DNA from 2 places in the Jiella sp. M17.18 genome. Region 1 is predicted to be linked to the other one. Evidence: predicted binding sites of a transcription regulator. Region 1 holds the regulator's gene; the other holds the start of a gene.
What was found. The regulator HrcA, encoded in region 1, represses chaperone genes, less so after heat shock. The targets are predictions, from matches to a motif close to GTTAGCACTCNCNNNNNGNGAGTGCTAAC.

Region 1 (10,774 bases):
GCAGAGTTCCGGCTCGCCGTCGGAGCGCTGGGCGCCATCGAGGCGCGGCTGGATCATGCCGATGATGCGATCGGAGCCGACGGCATCGTCGATCATCGCGATGTAGCGCGGCTCGAAGATGTTCAGCGGCAGCTGTCCGCCCGGCAGGAGCAGCGCCCCTCCGAGCGGAAAGACCGGCGCCACCGCCGGAAGGTCGGACTCGTCCGTGTATGTGAAGTTGCCCGCCTGAACCAATCGCCGCCTCCGTGACACTCCTCTCGCATTTGGGAGCCGGACGAGCGATCTCAAGAGAGCGGCGGGCGACTGCGGCAACCCGCGCACTGGCGACCGATCGCCGGCCGCGCGGGCCGATCCGTCAGGAGAACAGGAGCGACGACAGCCGGCGGCGCGCTTCCTTGGTGGCGGGGTCGCTCGGCCCCCAGGCCTCGAAGAACTCCAGCAGCTTCTTGCGCGCGCCGTCGTCGTTCCAGCTGCGGTCGCGCCGGATGATCTCCAGGAGATGGCCGGCCGCGGTGGCGCGGTCACCCTTCGCCTGCGCGATCAGCGCCAGGTCGTAGCGCGCCTGATGGTCGTCCGCGTCGCCCTCGATCCGCGCCTGCAGCTGTGCCGGGTTGCCGAGCTCGGCGATCTCCTCGGCGAGCTTGAGCTTGGTGCGCACGGCCGCGACCGCCGGGTCCTCCGCCTTGTCGGCCGGCACCTGGTCGATCAGCGCCTTGGCGCGGCCCGCATCGCCCGCCGCGATGTAGCACTCGGCAAGACCCGCCGTCGCGCCGGGATGGCCCGGCTCGTGCTGCAGGATCGCGCCGAAGAGCTGCGCGGCATTGCCGGCGTCGCCCTGCTCCAGAAGCGTGTTCGCCTCCGCCAGCGCCTCGGCGATCGGGTCGTCGCCCGCGCCGCCCTGCCCCTTCGTCAGGCGGTCGATGAAGGCCTTCACCTCGCTCTCCGGCAGTGCGCCCATGAAGCCGTCGACCGGCTGGCCGCCGACGAAGGCGAAGACCGCCGGGATCGACTGGACACCGAGCTGGCCGGCGATCGCCGGATGGTCGTCGATGTTCATCTTGACGAGCTTGACCTTGCCGCCGGCCGCCTTGACGACCCGCTCGAGGATCGGCGTCAGCTGCTTGCACGGGCCGCACCACGGCGCCCAGAAGTCGACGAGGACCGGCTGGCGCCGCGATTCCTGGATCACGTCGGCGGAGAACTTCGCCGTCGTCGTGTCCTTGATCAGGTCGGCCGGAGCCGGCCCCGCGGCAGCGCCGAAGCCGGAGAGGCCGGCGGCCGGTGCCGGGCCTGCGGCAGGCCGGGCGCCTGTCGCCCCACCCGTGGTCGTGGTCTGCCGGCCGTAGCCGCCCGAGGAATTGCCGTAGGGATTGTTGCTCATCGGTCTTGCCCGTCGCCGTCGGTGTCGGTGGCCTCGAGCCCGATGACGAGCGGCTCGTGGCTGGTGGATCGGAAGAACGCCATGAGATCCGCCGTCGCAATCGTCGTGGTCGCTTCGTTCGTCAGCGGATGGCAGTTGACCATATCGTATGCGAGCAGCCGCTCATCAAGCACGACGTTGACGGCGCCCTCGGTGTCGTTGAGGACGCCGAAGGCGGTGACCGAGCCGGGCGTGACGCCGAGCCGCTCCTGCATCGCCTCGGCGCTGGCGAAGGACAGCCGCCCCTGCGCGCCGATCCGCTTGTGCAGCCCCTTCAGGTCGACTTCGGTGCCGTGCTCGGCGACGACGAGGAAGATGCGGCCCTTCTTGTCCTTGACGAAGAGGTTCTTGGTGTGGGCGCCCGGCATGGCGCGGTGGATGTCCTGGCTCTCCGCCACGGTGAACACCGCGGGATGGTCGACGGTCGTCACGGCAATGCCGAGGCCGTCGAGATACCGCATCAGATCGTCTCGCCCTGCCGCCACGGCCCCAGTCCCCATCGCGTTCCAAGTTTACCCGCCATAGCGGAAACGGCCCGCGATGCGAAGGGTCCTCGGCCGCAGGAAGATGCATCCGTCGCGCCGGGCTCGGGCGGACGATGGCCGGGGCCGGGGGTCGCGGTCGGGCGGAAACGCTGGGCGACAGGGCGCGCCCGCAAACGGCTGCGGACCCTCGACCGGGGGAGCCGAGGGTCCGCTCTCATCATGCCGGCAAGCGCGGGGCGGGACTCGGCGGCAGATGGTCCGAGGGTCGGCGTGGGAGACGCCGCCCGGGGATGCGACGGCGATCGATCGTTCGCCGATGAAGAGAACATAGATGCCGGCCGGCCCCGGCGCTGTGACGTCGGTCACAGGTGAAACCGCTCGTCCGCGCCTCTTTTCCCCCGCGATCCGCCTGTCTATGAAGCGGGCGGCACCGCCCTTGAAGACAATCCGGGAGCTCGAAATGGCAGAGGCACGGCGGATCGACGGCAAGGCCGTCGCGGCGCAGATCGTCGAGAGGGTCAAGGCGGAGACCGCGCGGCTGAAGCGCGAGGCGGACGTCGTGCCGGGGCTCGCCGTGCTGATCGTCGGCGAGGATCCGGCAAGCCAGGTCTATGTCGGCTCCAAGGCGAAGATGGCAGCCGAGTGCGGTTTCAGGTCGGAGAAGTTCACGCTGCCCGCTGATACCAGCGAGGCGACGCTGCTCGACCGGATCGCCGCGCTGAATGCCGATCCCGCCATTCACGGCATTCTCGTCCAGCTGCCGCTGCCGAAGCAGATCGACGAGGCGAAGGTCATCGAGGCGATCGACGCTAACAAGGACGTCGACGGCTTCCACCTCGTCAATGTCGGCCGCCTGTCCACCGGCGCGCGAGGGGCCGGCTTCGTGCCCTGCACGCCGGCGGGATCGATGCTCCTCATCCGCAGCATCCTCGGCGACGACCTCTCCGGGAAGACCGCCGTCGTCGTCGGCCGCTCCAACATCGTCGGCAAGCCGATGGCACAGTTGCTGCTGGCGGCCAACGCCACTGTGACGATCGCCCATTCCCGCACCAGGGATCTTGCCGGCGTCTGCCGCGGCGCGGACATCCTCGTCGCCGCCGTCGGGCGGCCGGAGATGATCACCGGCGACTTCGTCAAGGACGGCGCAGTGGTGATCGACGTCGGCATCAACCGGATCGCCGCGCCCGAGAAGGGCGAGGGCAAGACCCGCCTCGTCGGCGACGTCGCCTACGCCTCGGCCGCTCAGAAGGCCGCGGCGATCACGCCGGTGCCGGGCGGCGTCGGGCCGATGACCATCGCCATGCTGATGGCGAACACGCTCGTCTCGGCCTGTCGCGCCGCCGGTCTGGAGCCGCCGCGATTCTGAGCGCATAGTCGCGTTCGGAGCGCCGGCCATCCGGCGCGCCCCACACGGACGCGCCGAGAACGATCTGGATCGGCAGCGTCCCCACCGAGGCGGGTTGCGCAGATGGCGCTGGCATTGTCCTACACCCATGTCGACAGTCCGGTAGGCCCGCTGCTGCTCGCCGGCGACACCGAGGCGCTGCATGTCCTGCGCTTTCCCGGCAGGCACGGCGCCGCCGCGCCGCGGCCGGAGTGGCGGCAGGACGCGGAGCCCTTCCGCGAGATCGAGCGCCAGCTGGCTGCCTATTTCCAGGGAGAGCTTCGGCGCTTCGACGTGCCCTTCCATCTTCGCGGCTCGCCGTTCCAGGAACAGGTCTGGCGCATCCTCGCGGAGATTCCCTTCGGCGAAACCCGCAGCTACGGCGCGATCGCGGCCATGGTCGGTGCGCCGGGAGCGGCTCAGGCCGTCGGGCGGGCGAGCGGCGACAATCCGCTTCCGATCATCCTTCCCTGCCACCGCGTCATCGGGTCGGACGGCTCGCTCACCGGCTTCGGCGGCGGCTTGCCGGTAAAGCGCTTCCTGCTGCGGCTGGAGGGAAACGCGGCCGGCGCCGAACCCGCCCAGCTCTCGCTGTTCTGAGGCTTCCGCCCGAGCCGGCCCCTCGGCCGGAATCGGCGCGATCGACAGCGGCCATCCCGTAACGGAAGAGGCGCCGGACGATCTCGCCCGGCGCCTCCCCGCATTCTTCGATCGGCATCGATGACCGCAGCGGCCGCATCAGGCCGCCGGGTGCCTCAGGCGGCGCTGCCGGGCTCGCCGGTCGCGCCCTCGCGCGTTTCCTGGGCGGGCTTGGCCTCGCCGGCCGCCTGCTTCGGGCCGCCCTTCGACACGCCGACCATGGCCGGCCGCAGCACGCGGTCGCCGATGGCGTAGCCGGCCTGCACGACCTGGACGACCGTATTGTTCGGCACCTGCGGGTTGGGAACCTCGAACATCGCCTGGTGGAAGTTTGGGTCGAAGCGCTGGCCCTCCGGCTCGAGCCGACGGACGCCGTGCTTTTCCAGCGACGCGAGCAGGCCGCGCTCGGTGACCTCGACGCCCTCGATGAGGCCCTTCAGGCCGGAGGATTCGTCCTGCCGGTGCTCCTGCGGCACGGCGTCGAGCGCCCGGTTCAGATTGTCGGCGACCGACAGCATCTCACGCGCGAAGCTCGTCACGGCGTAGGTGCGCGCATCCTTGATCTCGCGCTCGGTGCGCCGGCGAAGGTTCTCCATGTCCGCCGCGAGACGCAGCATGCGGTCCTTCACGTCGGCGTTCTCCGCCTCGAGCGCGGCGATCCGCTCCTGGTCGGCCTTGGCCGCAGCGTCACTGTCGGCAAAGCCGCTCGCCGGCGCATCGGCCGCCTCGCCGCCATTGCCGTTGGCGGCCGCCTGGCGCTCTGCGGCCTCGGCTCCCGCCTGCCCGGGCTTGCCCTGCGGGCCGAGCTTGTCCTCGTCGCGCTTGCCGGTCTCGCTCGTCATCCTGATATCACCCCGTCTTCCTGCTTTGGAGCCGCAGCAGGCCGTGCCGCCACCTGATGCGGCGGCCTCGGCCCTGCAGCACGAATTCGTTATCGCTGCCGGATATCGAATTGCGGCGCCGAGAAATCAAGCCTTGCCGGACGCCGAGCCGCGCGTCAGCAGCCGCGAGACGATCCGCGCGGTGTAGTCGACCATCGGCACGATGCGCCGGTAGTTGAGCCGCGTCGGGCCGATCACCCCCACCGCGCCGATGACGCTCTCGGTGCCGCCCCTGTAGGGCGCAACGACGAGCGAGGAGCCGGAAAGCGAGAACAGCTTGTTCTCCGAGCCGATGAAGATCCGCACGCCCGAGCCGGTCTCGGCGAGGCCGAGCAGTTCGATCATGCCGCTCTTGGTCTCGAGGTCGTCGAACAGGAGCCGCAGCCGCTCCAGATCCTCGGCGGCAGTGACGTTCTCCAGAAGGTTGGCGCGTCCGCGCACGATCAGCCGCGCCGGCTGGTCGGCCGAGGCCCCGGACCAGACCGCGAGCCCCCGGTCCACCAGCTCGCGCGAAAGCGTGTCGAGCGCGCTGGCGGTCTCGTCCTTCAGCCGCGCGATCCGGTCCTTCGCCTCCGATAGCGTGCGGCCCACCACGTGGGCGTTGAGGAAATTCGCCGCCTCCAGGAGCTGCGACGCCGTCACCCCGGCCGGCAGGTCGAACAGCCGGTTCTCCACCTCGCCGTTCGCTCCGACGAGGACGGCGAGCGCCCGCGTCGGCTCCAGGCGGATGAACTCGATATGCTTCAGCCGGAGATCCGACTTCGACGTCAGGACGATGCCGGCCCCGCGCGACAGGCCGGACAAGAGGTTGCTCGCCTCGGTCAGGAGCGAATCCATCGGCCGCCCGTCGCCGATGAGCCGCACCTTCTCCTCGATCTCGTCGCGCTCGGAAGGCGCGAGGTCGCCGACTTCCAGGAAGGCGTCGACGAAGAAGCGCAGGCCGAGCTCGGTCGGCAGCCGGCCGGCCGAGACATGCGGCGCGTAGATGAGGCCGAGCGTCTCGAGGTCGCTCATCACGTTGCGGACCGAGGCCGGCGAGAGCGAATTCGTCAAGAGCTTCGACAGCATGCGCGAGCCGACGGGCTCGCCGAGGTCGAGATAGCTTTCGACGATCAGCCGGAAGATCTCCCGCGCCCGCTCGTCGAGAACGGCCGCGGACGCATTGGCCAAGTCACTGACGGGCATGCGCAAATCAGTCATGGCGAAAGCCGGTTGGGGTCATGCCGTCAGTATAGGGAGGCTTGGCGCGCTCTGGAAGAGGTTGCGCAGGCGCGCAGACGCCGGATAGGCCGCCGGCAAGGCTTTCGGCGGCACCGCTCGTCCGATCCGAGCGCTGCGGAGCGGACCGAACCGGCGCCTTCGCAGGCCCCTCTCCATCGACCCGTTCGAAGAAGGCCACCGGCGTGACGCTGAAAATCCGGCAGATCTCGTAGAGCCGGCCCGCGCCGATCCGCATCGTCCCGTCCTCGAAGCTCTGGATCTGCCGAGGCGTCAGGCCGAGGACCGATCCGAGTCGGGCCTGCGACAGGCCGGCGGAGATGCGGATCTCGCGCAGCCTTTGCCCGACGCAGACGTCGATCGCGCGGTACCTTTGCATGCCGGGCCTTTCGAGGCAGAGGCGAGGAACAGGAGCAACCAAGGAGGTCGCCGCGACAGCCTTCGCAGCACGCACGTGTTGCGGAATCTGTGGGGGCCTTTGCGGGCTTCGTGCGAGACGGCTTGTCCGGACGCAATAGGCATTCGCGGAACAAGGCGTCCGGAGGCCCTCACATCATCGTGTCGACCGGCGTGAAGCGCGTCGCTTCCTTGGGTCGCGCCCCTTGAGCGACTTCCGCGAAGGTCGTTTGATTGACGGATCAGTCAGGTTCTCTATGCTGCACCGCATGTCCAGTCTGACCACACGACGAGCCGGCCGCAGCGGGGCCGAGAAGGAACGGCGCGAGGCGATGATCGCCGCGGCCGTCGGCGCCATCGAGGAAGCCGGCACGCTGGAGGTGACCGTGGCGGACATTGCCGCACGCGCTTCCGTCTCCCCCGCCCTCGTCCACCACTACTTCGGCACCAAGGACGATCTGATGATCGCCGCGATGCGCCATCTCCTGCGCAACTTCCGCGCCGGCGTGACCCGGCGCCTGCGGGCGGCGCAGACGCCGCGCCAGCGGGTGAGTGCGATCGTCGAGGGCTGCTTCGACGAGGGCCAATTCACCCGCGAGACCATCGCCGCCTGGCTGGTCTTCTATGCCTATGCCCGCCGCTCCGGCGAGGCGGCGCGGCTGCTCCGCATCTACTTCCGCCGGCTGGAGACCAATCTGGTCTCGGCGCTCTCGCCGATCGCCGGCGTGCCGGCCGCAACGCGGATCGCCGCGGCCGCCGGCGCGATGATCGACGGCGTATGGCTGCGCCAGGCCCTCACCCCCCTGACCCAGCCGGATCCGCGCGCAGCGGCGGCCATGATCGAACGGTTCATCGACGCGGAGATCGCCCCATGACGACCACCATCGATGAAGCCGATTACGTCGTGGTCGGTTCCGGCTCCGCCGGTTCCGCCCTCGCCTACCGCCTGTCGGAGAGCGGCAAGTACGAGGTGCTTGTGATCGAGGCGGGGGGCTCGGACGCCGGGCCCTTCATCCAGATGCCGGGCGCCTTGTCCTTCCCGATGAACATGCCGCGCTACGACTGGGGCTACAAGGCCGAAGCCGAGGACACGCTGGCCGGCCGGCGCCTCGTCACGCCGCGCGGGCGGGTGATCGGCGGCTCCTCCTCGATCAACGGCATGGTCTATGTGCGCGGCCACGCGCTCGACTACGCGCATTGGGCAGAACAGGGCGCGGCCGGCTGGGCCTATGCCGACGTGCTGCCCTACTTCAAGCGGATGGAGAACTTCCACGGCGGCGCCGGGCGCGGCGTCGACCCCGCCTGGCGCGGCACCTCCGGCCCGCTGGACGTCAAGAACGGCGACATGAAGAACCCGCTCTACGACGCCTTCGTCGAAGCGGGCCGGCAGGCCGGCTATCCCGTCACCGAGGATTACAACGCCCGCCAGCAGGAGGGCTTCGGCCCGATGCAGCAGACCATCTGGCAGGGGCGCCGCTGGTCTGCCGCCAACGCCTATCTCAGGCCCGCCATGGCCCGCGGCAACTGCCGGCTGATCCATGCGAACGTCACGTCGGTCGCCTTCGGCGGCGACAACTCCGCCCGCGCGGTCGGCGTCAACGTCCGGCGCGGCCGGCGCACCGGCCTCGTCAAGGCCCGGCGCGAGGTCGTGCTTGCGGCCGGCGCGATCAACTCGCCGCTCATCCTCATGCATTCGGGCATCGGCGACGCGTCCGAACTGAACCGCGTCGGCATCAGGACGCGCGTGCCGCGGCCGGGCGTCGGGCAGAACCTGCAGGATCACCTGGAACTCTACATCCAGCAGACCTGCATCCAGCCGATCACCCTCAACGGCTATCTCTCGCTGTTCTCCAAGGGCCGCGTCGGGCTGGAATGGATGTTGATGCACACCGGCTACGGCGCCACCAACCATTTCGAGGCGGCGGCCTTCATCCGCTCGGCCGCCGGTGTCGAATATCCCGACATCCAGTACCACTTCCTGCCCGGCGCGATCCGCTACGACGGCAAGGCGGCGGCCCCCGGCCATGGCTGGCAGGCGCATGTCGGCCCGATGCGCTCGAAGTCGCGCGGCGTGATCCGGCTGAAGAGCAGCGATCCCGGCGCGGCGCCCTCGATCCGCTTCAACTACATGTCGCACGCCGACGACTGGACGGATTTCCGCAAGGCGATCCGCCTTACCCGGGAAATCTTCGCGCAGGCCGCCTTCGATCCCTATCGCGGGCCGGAGATCCAGCCGGGCGAACAGGCGCAGAGCGACGAAGACCTCGACCGCTTCGTCGCCGAGCACGCCGAGAGCGCCTACCATCCGTGCGGCGCAGCCCGTCTCGGCGCGGCGGACGACGCAGAGGCCGTGGCCGACCCGGAATGCCGGGTGATCGGCACGGAGAACCTGCGCCTTGCCGACTCCTCGATCTTCCCGCGGATCACCAACGGCAATCTCAACGGCCCCTCGATCATGGTGGGCGAGAAGGCGGCCGATCACATCCTCGGCCAGGGCATGCTCCCGCCGGAGACGGAGATGACGCCCTGGATCAATCCCGACTGGCGTGAAAAGCAGCGCTGACGGCAGCGGCAACGCGCCCCGCCGGCCCTGCGACCCCTTGATTAACAAGGGTGAATTTTCGTCCCGACGGCGGTTGCGGGCGCCGGTGCGAGACCGGCGCCGCGGCAAGCCGGTTGCGATTGAAATCGTTACAGAATTTCGATGGCGCCGGAGCCGAAAAAATGCGCCCGACGGTCGGAACCGATCTGCGACCACTTTGCTTGTGCAGGAAAGGATTTTCGACAGAGGCTGGAAAAATGCGCGGACGGGCGGACGAGTGGGTCGACCAGCGGGGACGCTCCCGCATCGCGCCCGGCTTCCGGCAAAGCGCGCTCTTCAGCTATAGCGAGACGCTGCCGCTCGACCTGGCGGAACTGCTGGAGCGGCTCGATCGGGCGGAGCAGCGGGCGGCGTGCCGCGCGAAGGCGGGGACGCCGGCCAACGACTGAGGGATCTCGCCGAACCGGGTCGGCCATCCGCGGAATTCTCCGGCAACCCCGGCTGATGCCAGTCCCGGGTGGAAATAGCTCTTCACCGTCTTATCGAGAGTGCTGACAGGCGGCAGCCTCAAGCATCCGCCTTCCGGCCGAAAACCCGCGCCAGGAACGTCTCCAGCCAGCGCTTCACCGGCGCGTCGTAGATCGCGCGTCCCTCGAAATGGGCGCGCCGGCCCTGCGCGCCCGGCAGCTTCATCCGCTCATGGCCGCGCGTCGTCCAGCGATACATCATCGCCAACGTCAGCTCGGCGTGGAACTGCACGCCATAGGCGGCCGGACCGTAGCTGAAGGCCTGGTTCGGGTAGCGCTCGCCGGCGGCGAGCAGCGTCGCATCGCGCGGCAGGTCGAAGCCCTCGCGATGCCACTGGTAGACCATCTCCGGCCAGTGCGGCAGGAGCAGGCGGCCCTCGGTCGTCGACTTCAGCGGGTAGTAGCCGACTTCGGCATATCCTTCCGGATCGGGACCCACCCTGGCGCCGAGATGCTTGGCGAGCATCTGCGCGCCGAGGCAGATGCCGAGGAACGGGCGCTCCTCCTTCAGCGGCACGTCGAGCCAGTTCACCTCCTGGACGAGATGCGGGTCGGTGTCGTTGGCGCTCGGCGGGCCCCCGAAGACGATCGCGCCGCGATGGTCGTCGAGCGTCGTCGGCAGCGCGTCGCCCATCACCGGGCGGCGGATGTCGAGCTTGACGTCGTGGGCCGAGAGGATCTGGCCGACGCGCCCCGGCGTCGACGTCTCCTGGTGCAGCACGATCAGGACGGGCCGCGGGTCCGTCCCGTCGAGGATGAAGTGGTGGTGGGCAATGGCGTCGTGAACGGTGCGCGCGGCGTCCGATCGCGTGTCCTGGAGATAGGCCATGGCGTCAGTCGGCAACTCCGCTGTTGTCCGCCGCCTGGCGCTTCATCAGCATGCGGTCGCGCGTTGACACGCCCATCAGCTCCGAGATGCGCCAGATCAGGTTGTCCTCGAGTTCGTGCACCTCGCCGTCGGCATAGGTGACCTCCCACAAGAGCTCGATGAACCGGATCCGCTGCTCCTCCCCCAACCGGGACTTCAGGATGGAGGTGAAGTGATAGAGGTCGACGGATTCCTGGTCGGCCTCGCGGCCGGCTTCGGCGATCCGGTCGGCCTCCGCCGGCGCGAGGCCGAATTCGGTGCCGAGCACCTCCCTCAGACGCAGGCGCTCGGACGTGGTGACGATCCCGTCGGCATCGACGATGTGGAAGAGCAGGGCAGCCGCCGCGACCTGCACCTCGTCGGCCGGATCGCTCCGGCGGCGCGGCTCGTCATCGGCAAGCGTGCGGATGAAAT
Region 2 (10,774 bases), on a different contig from region 1:
CGGACGGCTTTTCCTGCGCAACGAAGCGGATCGACCTCAGGGCGGGCGGCGAATGGGTGTTCGACATGATCGCGCCCGATGGCACGGTCTTCCCCAACCACCATCGCTATGAAGAAGTCCGTCCCGAGGAGAGAATCCGCTATTCGCTTCACTGGGGTGAGAACGGGCCGAAGCATGCCGACGCCTGGGCCGCGTTCGAGGTTCGGGACGAGGCGACGGTGGTGACGCTCGGCATGATCTTCAGCACGGCTGCCGAGTTCCAGGAGGCGAGGGGCTTCGGGGCAGTCGAGCTCGGGCAGCAGACGCTGCGCAAGCTGGAGCGCTTCGTCGCGTCCCGATGAGTGCTGCCGCTTCCTGCCGGCTCGAGCAAGGTCGTCGGAACGGGCGGAGAGAGCCGGGGACGCAGGCCCTCCGGGGATCGGCGACAGAGGGAACGTGGCGGCTATGGTCGATCGCGATGACGCAAGAGCCGTCATCACGTGCTAACGAGGCTCCATGACCGACTGGAACGCCGACCTCTACCTCCGCTTCGCCGACGAGCGCACGCGGCCGGCCGCCGATCTCCTGGCGCGGGTGCGGCTGGAGACTGTCCGCCATGCCGTCGACATTGGCTGCGGGCCCGGCAATTCGACCGAGCTGATCGTCCGGCGCTTTCCCGATGCCGCCGTCGAAGGGATCGACACCTCGCCGGACATGCTGGAGAAGGCGCGGGCGCGGCTGCCGGGGGTGAGCTTCCGGCGAGCCGACGTGTCGGCCTTCCGGGCCGAGCCGCCGGCGGACCTGATCTTCGCCAATGCCGTGCTGCAATGGGTGCCCGACCACGAGCGCCTGTTCCCGCGGCTGATGGAGAGCCTTGCGCCCGGCGGCGTCCTCGCCGTGCAGATGCCGGACAATCTCGATCAGCCCTCGCACCGGCTGATGCGCGCGGTCGCGGCCGAGCCGCAGTTCGCCGCCAGGATCGGCGACGCGAACGCGGTGCGCACGCCGATCCCCTCGGTCGAGCAGTACTACGACCTGCTGCAGCCGCATGCGCGCTCGGTCGACATCTGGCGCACGACCTACATGCACGTGCTCCCAGACGCTCCGGCGATCGTCGAATGGGTCCGCGCGACTGGGCTGCGGCCGTTTCTGGAGCCGCTCGCCGAGCCCGAGCGGGCCGCCTATCTCGCCGCCTACACCGCGCGCATCGCCGCGGCCTATCCGCCGCGGGTGGACGGGCGGGTGATCCTGCCCTTCCCGCGCCTCTTCATCGTGGCGCAGCGGTAGCCCGGCTGGCCTGCGGCGACGGGGAGGTCTAGTCTCCGAGGCATGGCCGCCACCCCGCATCTCACCACCATCGGCTTGGACGCCGACGACACGCTCTGGCAGAACGAGGCGATCTTCCAGTTCACCGAGGCGCGCTTTTGCGAACTCCTGGCGGAGCATGCCGAGGGGGAGGTGGTCTCCGCCCGGCTGCTCGAGGCCGAGCGGCGCAACCTTTCCCACTATGGCTTCGGGGTGAAGGGCTTCGTTCTGTCGATGATCGAGACGGCGCTGGACGTCACCGACGACCGGGCCTCGGCCACAATCGTCCGGCAGATCCTCGATGCCGGCCGGGACATGCTCCAGCACCCGGTCGAGACGCTGCCGGGCGTTCCCGAGACGCTGGAGGCGCTGGCGAAGACGCATCGCCTCGTCCTGATCACCAAGGGCGACCTCTTCGACCAGGAGCGCAAGCTCGCCGCCTCCGGTCTCGGCGACTTCTTCGACGCGGCCGAGATCGTCAGCGACAAGACGGCCGGGACCTACGAGCGCGTCTTCGCCCGTCATGGCGACGGCCCGGGGCGGGCGATGATGGTCGGCAATTCGCTGAAGTCCGACGTCCTGCCGGCGATCGCCGCCGGCAGCTTCGGCGTCCATGTCCCGCATGCGCTGACCTGGGCGCTGGAGCATGCCGAGGCGCCGGAGAACGAGCCGCGCTTCCGCCGGGTCGAGCAATTCGCGATGCTGCGGGACGTCGTCGCCGCGCTCGGATGAGCGACGGCGTAGGCCATGAGTACCGCGCCGATCCCTGCTGCAGCCTCGCGCCGGTCGCCAGCCGGTTTTTCGGCGCTCAGCGCGGCCGGCTCACCCGTCTCAGCGTCAGATTGATCCGGCCGCCATTCTTCAGGAGCGTGGAGGTCGCGGGATAGATCCTGTCGACGCCGTGATAGACGAGCCGCCCCTCGCCGCCGAGGATGACGACGTCGCCCGAGGCGAGGCGGATCGAGGCCGTCTTGCCGCCCTTCGTCGTCTGGCCGATGCGGAACAGGCAGTCGTCGCCGAGCGAGACCGATACCACCGGGGCGGCGAGATCCGCCTCGTCGCGGTCCTGGTGCAGGCCCATCCGCGCGGTGTCGGCATAGAAGTTGACGAGACAGGCCTCAGGCTCCGCGTCGTAGTCGGCGACCTCGTGCCAGAGCCGCATCAGACTGTCCGGTATCGCGGGCCAGAGCGCGCCGGTGATCGGATGGGACGGCTGATAGCGGTAGCCGGCCTGGTCGGCGACCCAGCCGAGACTGCCGCAATTCGTCATCTTCACCGAGAACGGCTTGCCCGTACGCGGCATCACCGGCTGGAACAGCGGCGCTTGCGAGACCACCGCGCGGATCGCCTCGACCAGCGCCCGCTGCGCCTCCCGGTCGAGATAGCCGGGGATGTGTTTCACGCCTTTGGGGAGAATGGCCATGGCGGGTGAGCTATGACCGGTCGGGGCAAACGTCCAGCCGTCGCGGCGCGGTCAGAACGCGATCACCCGATCCAGCTCTCCGAGCGGCGACACGCCCGCGAGCAGCGCCCGCGCCTCCGCCGAATCCCGGTCCATCTGTTCGACCAGCGCCTCGGCGCTGGCGAACTTCTCTTCGCCGCGCAGGAAGCCGAAGAGCGAGACGTCGACCGTCTCGCCATAGAGGTCGCCGGAGAAGTCGAAGAGGAAGGTCTCGAACAGCGCCGCGCCGTCGTCGAAGGTCGGGCGGCGGCCGAAGCTCGCGACGCCGTCGTGGAGCGTCCCGTCGGCGCGGCGCAGGCGGACGGCGTAAATGCCGAACTTCAGCATCGTGTCGGGTTCGAGCGTGATGTTGGCGGTGGGATAGCCGAGCGTGCGGCCGAGCTGCGCGCCGGTCTGCACCGTGCCGCGGATCGTCCAGCGATAGCCGAACAGGCCGGCGGCCGCGGCGACATCGCCGTCCCGCAGCAGCGTCCGGATGCGGCTGGAGGAGACGGTCTCGCCGCCCTCGTCCTGGAAGGCCGGCACCAGCGTCGCGCCGAAGCGGTGCTTCTCGCCGGCCGCGACCAGCGTCTGCGGCGTGCCGCCCCGCTTGGCGCCATAGTGGAAGTCGAAGCCCGCGACGACATGCGAGGCCCCGAGGCAGCCGACCAGCACGTCCTCGACGAAGGCGTCCGGGGACAGCCCCGCGAAGTCCCGGTCGAAGCGCTGCTCGACCACGGCGTCGAAGCCGAGCGCCCCCAGGAGCCGCGCCCGCATCGGCGCCGGCGTCAGCCGGGCGACCGGCCGGTCCGGCGCAAAGACGCTGCGCGGATGCGGCTCGAAGGTCAGGCAGACGAGCGGGCGGTCCTTTGCTTCGGCGATCTCGCGCGCCACCGACAGCACGGCCTGATGGCCGCGATGCACGCCGTCGAAATTGCCGATCGCGACGACGCCGCCGGAAAGATCGGCCGGCAGCGGCTCGCCGCCGGGAAGGCGCGCGATCGCCGGACGCTTCATCCGAGCGCCGCCATGAAGTAGCGGGCCGACAGCCCCTTCTCGGAAAGCACGCGCGACACGACATCGGCGGCCGGGGCCGAGCCGAACTCGGCGCCGTGGATGCCGTGCGTGATCAGCAGCGTGTCGCAGCCGAAGTCGTTGGCGCCCTTGACGTCGGTCATCAGCCCGTCGCCGATGGCGAGGATCGCGGCGCCGGGCTCGACGGCGCCGGCCTTCATCGCCTGGCGGTAGATCGGCGGATGCGGCTTGCCGGCGAGTTCCACCGTTCCGCCGGCCGCAGCGTAGTCGCGGGCGAGCGCGCCGGCGCACCAGATCAGCCGCTCGCCCCGATGAACGACGATGTCCGGATTGGCGCAGATCATCGGGATGTCCCGCGCCTTCATCCGGGCGAGGAGATCGCGGTAGTCCTCCGGCGATTCTTCCTCGTCATGGTAAAGACCGGTCGCGACCGCCGCGCTGGCGTTGTCGAGCGCGTCTGTCCGCTCGACAGCGAGCCCGTCGAAGAGGTCCAGATCCCGCTCCGGCCCGATATGGAAGATCGGGCCGCCGGCCTCGGCGATCAGCGCGCGGGTCGCATCGCCCGAAGTGACCACCGCATCGTAGGCCTCGCCGGAGAGGCCAAATCCGGCGAGCTGGGCGATGACGCCCGAGGCCGGCCGCGGCGAATTGGTGAGGAGCACGACGGTGACGCCGCGCGCCCGCGCCGCCGTCAACGCCCGCTCGGCGGCCGGGTGCTTCTTCTCGCCATTGTGCACGACACCCCAGATGTCGCAGAAGATCGCGGCATAGTCGCCGCAGACCTCGTCGAGGGCGGCGAGCTTCCGGGGCTCTTGCGAATCGTATCGGTCCATGCGTTTTCCGCGGGAAGTTGCCGGTGGCCGAGGCGATAGAGGCGGGCCGGCGGCGGGTCAAGGCGGGCGAGCGGCCGCCGGGGAAGGTCCCGTCGCGGATGCGGATCAAGGCCGCTGCGCTGCAGGCGGCCTGCCACATAATCAGCACGGAAATTTGCTGACACGCGATCTTGACAGGAGCTGCCGCCCGTCACTATCTCCACCCTGTTAGCACTCTCGATCGGTGAGTGCTAAACTTGCTTCAGCCGGATGCCCGACGGGGTCCGGCGTTTCGTCCAACGAAGGGTTCAAACGAACATGGCAGCTGTGAACTTCCGTCCCCTGCACGACCGCGTCGTGGTTCGCCGGGTGGAGTCCGAGGCCAAGACCGCTGGCGGCATCATCATCCCGGACACGGCGAAGGAAAAGCCGCAGGAAGGCGAGATCGTCGCCGTCGGCTCCGGCGCGCGCGACGAATCCGGCAAGGTCGTCCCGCTCGACGTCAAGACCGGCGACCGCGTCCTCTTCGGCAAGTGGTCCGGCACCGAGGTCAAGCTGAACGGCGAAGACCTGCTCATCATGAAGGAATCCGACATCATGGGCGTCGTCGCGTAAGTCGCGGCCGTCCGATCGGTTCTGTTCCAGCAATTGACGAAACCCGAAACGGCGCGGCCTGCAAGGCGCGCCCTGGAGAGTTACGAACATGGCAGCTAAAGACGTAAAGTTCGGCCGCGACGCGCGTGAGCGCATGCTGCGCGGTGTCGACATCCTCGCCGACGCGGTGAAGGTGACCCTCGGCCCGAAGGGCCGCAACGTCGTCATCGACAAGTCCTTCGGCGCGCCGCGCATCACCAAGGACGGCGTCACCGTCGCCAAGGAGATCGAGCTCGAGGACAAGTTCGAGAACATGGGCGCCCAGATGGTGCGCGAAGTGGCCTCGAAGACCAACGACAAGGCCGGTGACGGCACGACCACCGCGACGGTCCTCGCCCAGGCGATCGTCAAGGAAGGCGCCAAGGCGGTTGCCGCCGGCATGAACCCGATGGACGTCAAGCGCGGCATCGACGCGGCCGTCGCCAAGGTCGTCGAGGCGCTCGGTTCGGCCGCCCGCTCGATCGACACCTCGGACGAGGTCGCCCAGGTCGGCACCATCTCGGCGAACGGCGAGAAGGAAATCGGCGAGATGATCGCCGCCGCCATGCAGAAGGTCGGCAACGAGGGCGTCATCACGGTCGAGGAAGCCAAGACCGCCGAGACCGAGCTCGAGGTCGTCGAGGGCATGCAGTTCGATCGCGGCTACCTCTCCCCGTACTTCGTGACCAACGCCGAGAAGATGGTCGCCGAGCTCGAGGACGCCTACATCCTCCTGCACGAGAAGAAGCTGTCCAACCTGCAGGCGCTGCTCCCGGTCCTCGAGGCTGTCGTCCAGTCGTCGAAGCCGCTGGTCATCATCGCCGAGGACGTCGAGGGCGAGGCGCTCGCCACGCTCGTCGTCAACAAGCTGCGTGGCGGCCTGAAGATCGCCGCCGTCAAGGCTCCGGGCTTCGGCGACCGCCGCAAGGCCATGCTCGAGGACATCGCGATCCTCACCGGCGGCCAGGTCATCTCCGAGGACCTCGGCATCAAGCTCGAGAACGTCACGCTCGACATGCTCGGCCGCGCCAAGAAGGTCTCGATCACCAAGGAAAACACCACCATCGTCGATGGCGCCGGTGAGTCCGAGCAGATCAAGGCCCGCGTCGGTCAGATCAAGGCGCAGATCGAGGAGACCACCTCGGACTACGACCGCGAGAAGCTCCAGGAGCGCCTGGCCAAGCTCGCCGGCGGCGTCGCGGTCATCCGCGTCGGCGGTGCGACCGAGGTCGAGGTGAAGGAGAAGAAGGACCGCGTCGACGACGCCCTCAACGCGACTCGCGCGGCCGTCGAGGAAGGCATCGTCCCGGGCGGCGGCGTGGCGCTGCTGCGCGCTTCGAACGCCGTGGACCTCAAGGGTGCCAACTCCGACCAGGACGCCGGCATCTCGATCGTGCGCAAGGCGCTGCAGGCTCCGGTCCGCCAGATCGTCACCAACGCCGGTGCCGAGGGCTCGATCATCGTCGGCAAGATCCTCGAGAACTCCTCGCTCTCCTTCGGCTACAACGCCGCGACGGGCGAGTATGGCGACATGATCCAGATGGGCATCGTCGACCCGGTCAAGGTCGTCCGCTCGGCCCTGCAGGACGCGGCTTCGGTCGCCGGCCTGCTGGTCACCACCGAGGCGATGATCTCGGAGGCTCCGAAGAAGGAGTCCGCCGGCGCCGGCGGCATGCCCGGCGGCATGGGCGGAATGGGCGGCATGGGCGGCATGGACTTCTAAGTCCCGCCACCTGGATCCATCCGGTTCCATCGAGGGGGGCTCGGCATCGCCGGGCCCCTTTTTCATTGGCGGGAGGCGACGGACCGCTCGGCCGGACGCGTCTTCGACGGCTGGCGCACACAACCGGTGCCGGCTACGGAACCCGTTTTGTTTTCAGACCGTTATTCTTTCGACACGGCAATCATGCCGAACGGAGGATTTTCCGATGGTCGACAAGAACGAAGTCAAGGGCGGCGCCAAGGAAGTCGGCGGCAAGCTCAAGGAAGCCGCCGGCCGCGCGACCGGCAACCGCGACATGGAAGTCGAAGGCCAGGCCGATCAGGTCGAGGGCAAGACCCAGAAGAACTACGGCAAGGTCAAGGATGCGGTGAAGGATCAGACGCACTGATCGCAACTCGTCCGTAAAGTCCGAAGGGCCGTCCTGCGACAGGGCGGCCCTTTCTTTGTTCCGGGACCTCCGACCGCGAGCCCGGAGCCACCGTCACGCGGTGCGTTTGTCCGGCGCCGGCCAAACACATTGTTCACGCCGAGGTGAGGGAACCTTTTGGCCGCCCGCTTGCCGCGTCCGGTGAAGTCGTTAGTTTAGACTTCATCGAAATTGAAAGCCGCGCCGACGAGCTGCGGCGTGATGCGGATGACGATGGCTCCTTGCAGCCGTCGACGGGAGGCGCCCTTGATCACCTTCACCCTGAACGGCGAGAAGAAGACCTTCGACGGCGACCCCGACACGCCGCTGCTCTGGGTCATCCGCGACGCCGAAAAGCTGACCGGCACGAAATACGGCTGCGGCATCGCCCAGTGCGGCGCCTGCACGGTGCATCTGGACGGCATGACCCGGCGCTCCTGCGTCACCCCCATCTCCAGTGTCGACGGCTCGACCGTCACCACCATCGAGGGGATCGACGGCAAGGAGGCGAAGGCCGTCCAGGCGGCCTGGCAGGCGATCGACGTGCCGCAGTGCGGCTACTGCCAGTCCGGCCAGATCATGTCGGCGGTCTCGCTGCTGCAGTTCAACCCGAAGCCCAGCGACGACGACATCGACGGGGCCATGGCCGGCAACATCTGCCGCTGTGCGACCTACAAGCGCATTCGGCAGGCGATCCACGACGCCGCCAAGACGCTGGAGGGCTGAGACCATGGGCATCCAGGCCATCAACACCACCCGCCGCGGCTTTCTCGCCGGCACAGGCCTCGTCATCGGCGTCGCGCTCGCCGGCCGGCACGCCCGCGCCGCCGAACTCATCCAGGGCGCCCCCGAGGGCGTCCAGGGGCCGCACGAGGACCTCAACGCCTTCGTTCGCGTCGCTCCCGACGGCACGGTGACCGTCCTCTCCAAGCACATCGAGATGGGCCAGGGGCCCTATACGGGCCTCACCACGCTGGTCGCCGAGGAACTCGACGCCGACTGGTCGCAGATGCGTGTCGCGGCGGCGCCGGCGGACGACGCGGTGTACAAGAACCTCGCCTTTGGCCTGCAGGGCACCGGCGGCTCGACTTCCATCGCGGAGTCTTATGAGCAGATGCGTAGGGCCGGCGCGACGGCCCGCGCGATGCTGGTCGCCGCCGCGGCGGACGCCTGGGGCGTGCCGGCCAGCGAGATCACCGTCGAGAAGGGCCGCATCCGCCACGCCGGCAAGAACAAGGAAGGCGGCTTCGGCGAGTTCGCCGACAAGGCCGCCACCATGGACGCGCCGTCCGACGTGAAGCTGAAGGACCCCAAGGACTTCACGCTGATCGGTACCGACCGCCACAAGATCGACACCGACGAGAAGACCAACGGCAAGGCGGTCTACACGCTCGACGTCCTCGCCGACGACATGCTGATCGCGATGGTCGCCCATCCTGACCATTTCGGCGCCACCGTGCGCGGCTTCGACGACGCGGCCGCGCGCAAGGTCAAGGGCGTGGTCGACGTGAAGGCGATCCCGCAGGGCGTCGCGGTGTTCGCCGAGAACACCTTCGCGGCGCTGAAGGGCCGCGAGGCGCTGAAGATCAACTGGGACCTCACCCATGCCGAGACCCGGTCGAGCGAGGAGATCTACGCCGACTACCGCAGCGGCTTCTCCGCCAAGGGACTTCAGGCGACCAACAAGGGCGACGTCGACAGCGCCTTCTCCGGCAATGGGATCACCAGCCTCGACGCCGAGATGATCTTCCCCTTCCTCGCCCATGCGCCGATGGAGCCGCTCGACGCGGTGCTGATCCAGGCCAAGGACGGCTCGATCGACTGCTACAACGGCGCGCAGTTTCCGACGCAGGACAAGGCGGCGATCGCCGACGTGTGCGGCGTCGACGCCTCGAAGGTGCGCGTCAACATGCAGCTCGCCGGCGGCTCCTTCGGCCGCCGCGCGCAGTTCGGCTCGCCCTACATGCGCGAGGCCGCCGCGGCGTTCAAAGCCTCCGGCATGAAGCGCCCGATGAAGCACATGTGGACGCGCGAGGACGATATCCGCGGTGGCTTCTACCGCCCGATCTACGTCCACTCGATCAAGGGCGCGATCGACAAGGACGGCAACATCGTCGCCTGGGATCACAAGATCGCCGGCCAGTCGATCATGAAGAAGAGCGATCTCGACGAGACCACTGTCGAGGGTGCCGCCGACATGCCCTATGCGATCCCGAATCTTCGCGTCGTCGGCTACCAGCCGGAGCTGAAGGTGCCGATCCTGTGGTGGCGCTCGGTCGGGCACACCCATACCGGCTTCGCGGTGGAGACCTTCCTCGACGAGCTTCTGGATCGCGCCGGCAAGGATCCGGTGCAGGGACGCCTGGCGCTCCTGAAGGACCATCCGCGCGAGGCCGGCGTCCTCCAGAAGGTGGCGGAGATGGCCGGTTGGGGCTCCACCCCGCCGGACGGGCGCCAGCGCGGCGTCGCCGTCCACAAGAGCTTCAACACCTATGTCGCGGAAGTCGCCGAGGTGTCGATCGGCGAGGGCGGCATGCCGCGGGTGCACAAGGTGTGGTGCGCGGTCGACTGCGGCGTCGCGGTCAACCCGAACATCATCAAGGCGCAGATGGAGGGCGGCATCGGCTACGGTCTCGGTGCCATCCTGTTCGACCAGATCACCCTCGGCCAGGGCGGCGCGGTGGTGCAGTCGAACTTCGACACCTATCGCTCGCTCAGGATCAACGAGATGCCGGACGTCGAGGTGGCGATCATCAAGTCCAGCGAGGCGCCGACCGGCGTCGGGGAGCCGGGCGTACCGCCGATCGGCCCGGCGGTTGCCAATGCCTGGCGCAAGCTCACCGGCCAGCCGGTCCGGCGCCTGCCGATCGTCAGCGCCCTCACCGCGTAACCCAAGCGAGACCAGACGAGATGAAGAAACATACCCTTGCCGGCCTTTCGGCCGGCATCGCGTTCTTTGCCGCCGCGGCGCTCGTGCCGACGATCTCCGGCGCCCAGGACCGCGCGCCAGAGGCACCGGAGCCCTCGACGCCGGCGGTCGCGCCGCTGTCGCAGACCAAGCCGAACACGCTGAAGCCCGTCTCTGCCTTCAGCAACATCAAGGACGAGACGGAGCGCTCGATCGCGATCTTCGAAGAGACCGGCAAGGTCATCCTCAACCCGCGCTGCGTGAACTGCCATCCCGCCGGGAATTCGCCGCTGCAGGGCGACGACATGCACCTCCACCAGCCGCCGGTCCGCCGGGGCGATGCCGATTTCGGTGCGCCCGGCATGACCTGCAACACCTGCCACGGCCAGAAGAACGTCGATCTCGTCGCCCAGTCGGCAACGATCAAGTCGATCCCGGGCAGCCCGGACTGGCGGCTCGCGCCGAGCTCGATGGCCTGGCAGGGCAAGACGCTCGGCCAGATCTGCCGGCAGCTGAAGGACAAGAACCGCAA

Region 2: the regulator HrcA is predicted to act here: its motif matches at 4,800-4,828, upstream of groES (co-chaperone GroES).

Annotation. Positions count from the first base shown of each region.
Region 1 covers NZ_JBFTEH010000006.1:91,022-101,795, forward strand. Annotated here, with positions in the region: gene AB5S17_RS12840 (LON peptidase substrate-binding domain-containing protein) at 1-234, opposite strand, end outside; gene trxA (thioredoxin) at 356-1,381, opposite strand; gene AB5S17_RS12850 (prolyl-tRNA synthetase associated domain-containing protein) at 1,378-1,881, opposite strand; gene folD (bifunctional methylenetetrahydrofolate dehydrogenase/methenyltetrahydrofolate cyclohydrolase FolD) at 2,366-3,271, shown strand; gene AB5S17_RS12860 (methylated-DNA--[protein]-cysteine S-methyltransferase) at 3,374-3,889, shown strand; partial or broken gene grpE (nucleotide exchange factor GrpE) at 4,045-4,701, opposite strand; gene hrcA (heat-inducible transcriptional repressor HrcA) at 4,897-6,009, opposite strand; gene AB5S17_RS12875 (helix-turn-helix domain-containing protein) at 6,002-6,406, opposite strand; gene betI (transcriptional regulator BetI) at 6,693-7,298, shown strand; gene betA (choline dehydrogenase) at 7,295-8,986, shown strand; gene AB5S17_RS12890 (hypothetical protein) at 9,223-9,414, shown strand; gene AB5S17_RS12895 (glutamine amidotransferase) at 9,533-10,336, opposite strand; gene AB5S17_RS12900 (TerB family tellurite resistance protein) at 10,326-10,774, opposite strand, start outside.
Region 2 covers NZ_JBFTEH010000011.1:37,997-48,770, reverse strand. Annotated here, with positions in the region: gene AB5S17_RS18525 (SRPBCC domain-containing protein) at 1-341, shown strand, start outside; gene tam (trans-aconitate 2-methyltransferase) at 496-1,266, shown strand; gene AB5S17_RS18515 (HAD family hydrolase) at 1,309-2,016, shown strand; gene AB5S17_RS18510 (alpha-ketoglutarate-dependent dioxygenase AlkB) at 2,093-2,707, opposite strand; gene AB5S17_RS18505 (bifunctional riboflavin kinase/FAD synthetase) at 2,759-3,742, opposite strand; gene AB5S17_RS18500 (TIGR01459 family HAD-type hydrolase) at 3,739-4,593, opposite strand; gene groES (co-chaperone GroES) at 4,891-5,187, shown strand; gene groL (chaperonin GroEL) at 5,276-6,928, shown strand; gene AB5S17_RS18485 (CsbD family protein) at 7,134-7,316, shown strand; gene AB5S17_RS18480 ((2Fe-2S)-binding protein) at 7,602-8,060, shown strand; gene AB5S17_RS18475 (molybdopterin cofactor-binding domain-containing protein) at 8,065-10,224, shown strand; gene AB5S17_RS18470 (Isoquinoline 1-oxidoreductase subunit) at 10,245-10,774, shown strand, end outside.